2 regions of the Peribacillus sp. NPDC058075 genome follow, and region 2 is predicted to be linked to the other one. Evidence: riboswitches for the same ligand, from Rfam matches in the RefSeq annotation. Region 2 holds a riboswitch; the other holds the start of a gene.
What was found. Region 2 has a riboswitch for lysine ahead of dapA (4-hydroxy-tetrahydrodipicolinate synthase). Riboswitches for the same ligand answer to the same signal wherever they lie in the genome.

Region 1 (2,210 bases), on a different contig from region 2:
AATTACTAAAGGATATAAAAAAATCGGATACAGTCTCGGCCGTAAAAAGAGCAGAAATAGTTCCCATCGTACAAAGGCCTTTAACGATATCATGAGAAAACATAAACTGATAAACAATAAGGAATGGCTGTTTGAAGGCAGTTATCACATCAAAGACGGTGAACAATTGTTTCAGGATTGGAATTCAATGACGGACAAACCTGAAGCTCTCATCATCACGAATGATGACACGGCGGCAGGCTTCATTCTTACCGCTAAGAAATCGGGTACAAGGGTACCGGAAGATGTGGCCATTCTCGGCTTCAATAATGATAGCCTGAGTGAAATGCTTGACATCACAACCATTTCCTTACCACTAGAATGGATTGGTAAAATGGCAGTGGATCTATTTGAGAATCCTGAAGTGGTCAAACATGTAAAACTGGACTATGCCCTTATAAAAAGGAGTACCGTTTAGTTATCAGGATGCTTTTTTTTGGTATACTATCACTTGAATCTTTCCTTATTGCCATCTTTCATTTACTAGGAAAAAATAACCACACAAAATAATCATTGCGATATCCCAGAAGTTATTTTATAATTTTGATATAGTAAAGTTTACTCAATTACTAGCAATCTATTAACGGTTGCATGCATTTCATGAGTACAATCGTACGACGTCACTTACAAATTGGCGCAACGATATTAGAAAATTGAATACTTCCTCATTTACCGATGAGTTAGAGGCTGCAGCTTATAAAAGTAAGACGGACGAGATTCTGGAAAATTAAAGACTCCGTTTGAAAGGATAAGTTGCCGAAGTTAGGGTATATTCCATGTATATTCTTGCTGGCGGTGTTACCGAACAGGAACACCACTGTCACGTTTTTTCAAAAAGCGTGGGGAGCTATCTTCGGAAGGATAAACGGGTTTATTATAAACAGCCGTCGATCTTTTTCGACTGCTGTTTTTTATTTTTCGTTCCCTTCCAATAAAAAGGAGTGTAACATCAATTGTCAAATTCACAATTACCATCAAGCCCTACTGAACTGAAAAGGAGCCTGAAAGCGCGTCATTTAATGATGATTTCATTAGGTGGAACGATTGGAACAGGTTTATTTTTAGCAAGTGGCGGTGCCATTCATTCAGCCGGACCCGGCGGTGCCTTGGTGGCATACGCGGTCATCGGCATCATGGTTTATTACTTAATGACAAGTCTTGCAGAAATGGCAGCGTTCATGCCGGTGGCCGGTTCGTTCCGTGTCTATGCATCCAAATTCGTCGATCCATCTTTCGGTTTTGCGATTGGTTGGAACTACTGGTATAACTGGGCAATCACCATTGCCGCCGAATTGGCAGCCGTTGTCTTAATTATGAAGTTCTGGTTCCCGGATAGCCCTTCATTTATCTGGAGTGCCATTGCGTTAATCACTATGTTTCTTATCAATTACATGTCAGTTAAAGGTTTCGGGGAAACGGAATTCTGGTTTGCCATGATCAAGGTCGTGACAGTCATCATTTTCTTGATTACGGGTGTACTGATCATTCTCGGAATCATGGGTGGGAATGACCCAATTGGTTTTTCCAATTTCACGATGGGCGAAGGTCCCTTTAACGGAGGGTTCTTCACGATTCTTGGCGTATTCATGGCTGCCGGCTTTTCATTCCAAGGAACCGAATTGCTTGGAGTGACTGCTGGTGAAAGTGAAGATCCAGAAAAAAATATCCCTAAAGCGATCAGATCCGTTTTCTGGCGCATCCTCTTGTTCTATATCCTTGCAATTTTCGTTATTGGAATGATCATTCCGTTTACGGATTCACGTTTATTGAGTCAAGATGTTGCCGTAAGTCCATTCACGCTTGTATTTGAACGTGCCGGCCTTGCATTTGCTGCATCCATCATGAACGCGATCATTTTATCATCCGTACTCTCTGCAGGTAACTCTGGCATGTACGCTTCAACCCGTATGCTATGGGACTTGGCACGTGACGGGAAAGCACCGAAATTCCTAGGCAAGCTAGATAAAAGAGGCGTACCTGTGAATGCACTTATCGTGACTTCATTAGTTGGCTGCGTTGCATTCTTAGCTTCATTTTTCGGTGATGGCGTCGTTTATATCTGGTTATTGAATGCTTCAGGCATGGCGGGATTCGTCACCTGGGTAGGGATTGCGATTGCCCATTATCGGTTCCGCAAAGCCTACGCTGCACAAGGCCTTGATATCAATGAT
Region 2 (2,210 bases):
ACTAGTTTAAGCACTGAGCCGTGCATCGATTAAAAAGCAGTGCACTCTTTATGAGTTGCACTGCTTTTTAAGATTTTATCCAGTTAATTATGGTCTTTAATTAGAAATCCGGTATTAAAGTATAGTTGAATGAATCGTACCTTTATTTATTTAACAAAACAGCTTCTTCGTTTCTAGGTTGTAGTGCCATTTGTAGTGCTATTTTTTCTTCATCGTTTAAAGGAACCAATGGTAAGCGGACACCTCCAACATTTAACCCCCGCATATGTAATGCTGATTTCACCGGTGCTGGGCTTGGTGCCGCAAATAATGCTTTCATAATTGGAAGAAGTTTACGATGCGTAGCGGAAGCACTATGGACATCGCCATTTTTAAAGTTATTGATCATTTCTTGCATTTCATTTCCAATGATGTGTGAAGAAACCGAAACAATGCCTGTTCCACCGATGGCTAGAACCGGTAATGTTAACCCATCATCGCCGCTGTATAATGTAAAATCACTAGTTGTTTTGCTAATGATTTGTGCCATGGCATCTAAGTCACCACTTGCTTCTTTTACTGCCACAATATTGTTGATTTTTGAGAGGCTAACAATCGTCTCTACTGACATGTTTACAACACTTCGTCCTGGAATATTATAAAGCATTACCGGTAATGATGTTGATTGGGCAATAGCCTTGAAGTGCTGAAATAATCCTTCTTGAGACGGCTTGTTATAGTAAGGGGTAACGAGCATGATTCCGTCTACTCCTGCTGCCTCTGCTTGCCTTGTTAAGCTGATAGAAGCTTTAGTGTTATTTGAGCCAGTTCCAGCTATGACTGGAACTCTTCCATCAACAACTTCAACCACAATTTTGAATAAATCTAGTTTCTCTTCCGTTGTTAATGTAGGAGACTCTCCAGTTGTACCAGCTATTACTAATCCATCAGAACCATTAGCAATTAAATAGTTTACTAAAGTTCTCGTAGCATTAAAATCAACCTCATCATTATGATTAAACGGGGTAACCATTGCGGTTAAAACTTGGCCAAAATTCATAACTACACACCCTTTTGTATAATATTTTTTAAAAAATTCAGAGGTGGTTAGGCCCATTCAGGAGTAAACGCAAAAAAGCAACAACGAGGGTTCGCTGCTGCAGAAGAAACAATATTTATCAAAAAAATCGTTTCAGCGCGTAAGATAGCCCTCCATATAGTTTCCTATATGACAGTCCTGTATTTATTCAATAGCAGAACCAGCTTCAAGAACATGAGATTCTTTCCGCTTCGGCAAATTCCCCTTTCCACAATAGTCATAGGATCTCATTCTCCTCAAAATGTGTACTAATGGTCTTTGCTCCTCTATCCTCACTTCAAAAAGTACGAAGTAAGAAAATATTTAATTGACTGTAATATAACAAGGAATCCTTTCTATTGCAAGGCATATTTTAGAAATATTTTTTTAGAACTCATGGATGATCAATGGAATGGAGACGGTATAGGGCTGTATTCATCTTTTTTAGTAACTCAAAATTAATAGTTTTATAAAACAAACTGTATGAAAAGTTTCACCCTTTTTATCGTCAGTTTTGACAATAGATATAGCTTAAAGAAGGTATCAAGGTGGGGAGGACAGCAAGATAAGAAAATCCGTGACGTGGGAAGCAAGAAAACGATCGCTTCATTAGTAAGTAGGGCCCACTGATACAAAATTGGAACGAGATACAGCATACGTATCTCTTTCCAAAGCCATTAAGATTCGTGGGGTTGTTAACAAAGAAAATTGATCACGCATTGAACTGCGCAATGGACTAAATCAAAATGAGTAAAGATGGCAAAAATGTACGTAATTATACCGTCGTTAACAGAAAGTTTGCATTAGTACCTCATTAATAACGACCAGTGTTCGCATGAGAGCCCCACTTGAAGAATAAATACCTGCTTTGGCCAAAGCATTATACGGATCTAAATTCCATAATTGTGCAGTATTACCGGACGTTTGACCTTTCTTTATCCATCCGTTACCGCCGGAACTAGCGCAACTTGTAAATGCTCTCTTAGTCGTGCCATTAAAACTGTCACCCCAAACATTTGCATAATAATCGTAAGGAGCAGACGAATAAAACTTTAAGTAACCCCACGCCGTATGACAATACGCACTGCCTTTTAGCTGCACATATCCAATTTTCACACCGTTTTTATAGATATATTCTGTTTCATAGGTGATT

Region 1: linked by a shared signal. The riboswitch ahead of ACFVS1_RS18595 (amino acid permease) and the one ahead of dapA (4-hydroxy-tetrahydrodipicolinate synthase) in region 2 are both predicted to bind lysine.

Annotation. Positions count from the first base shown of each region.
Region 1 is NZ_JBHVSL010000002.1:173,038-175,247, forward strand. It holds gene ACFVS1_RS18590 (LacI family DNA-binding transcriptional regulator) at 1-457, shown strand, start outside; lysine riboswitch at 713-897, shown strand; gene ACFVS1_RS18595 (amino acid permease) at 993-2,210, shown strand, end outside.
Region 2 is NZ_JBHVSL010000001.1:1,569,099-1,571,308, forward strand. It holds gene dapA (4-hydroxy-tetrahydrodipicolinate synthase) at 143-1,039, opposite strand; lysine riboswitch at 1,177-1,355, opposite strand; gene ACFVS1_RS07885 (DUF2690 domain-containing protein) at 1,844-2,210, opposite strand, start outside.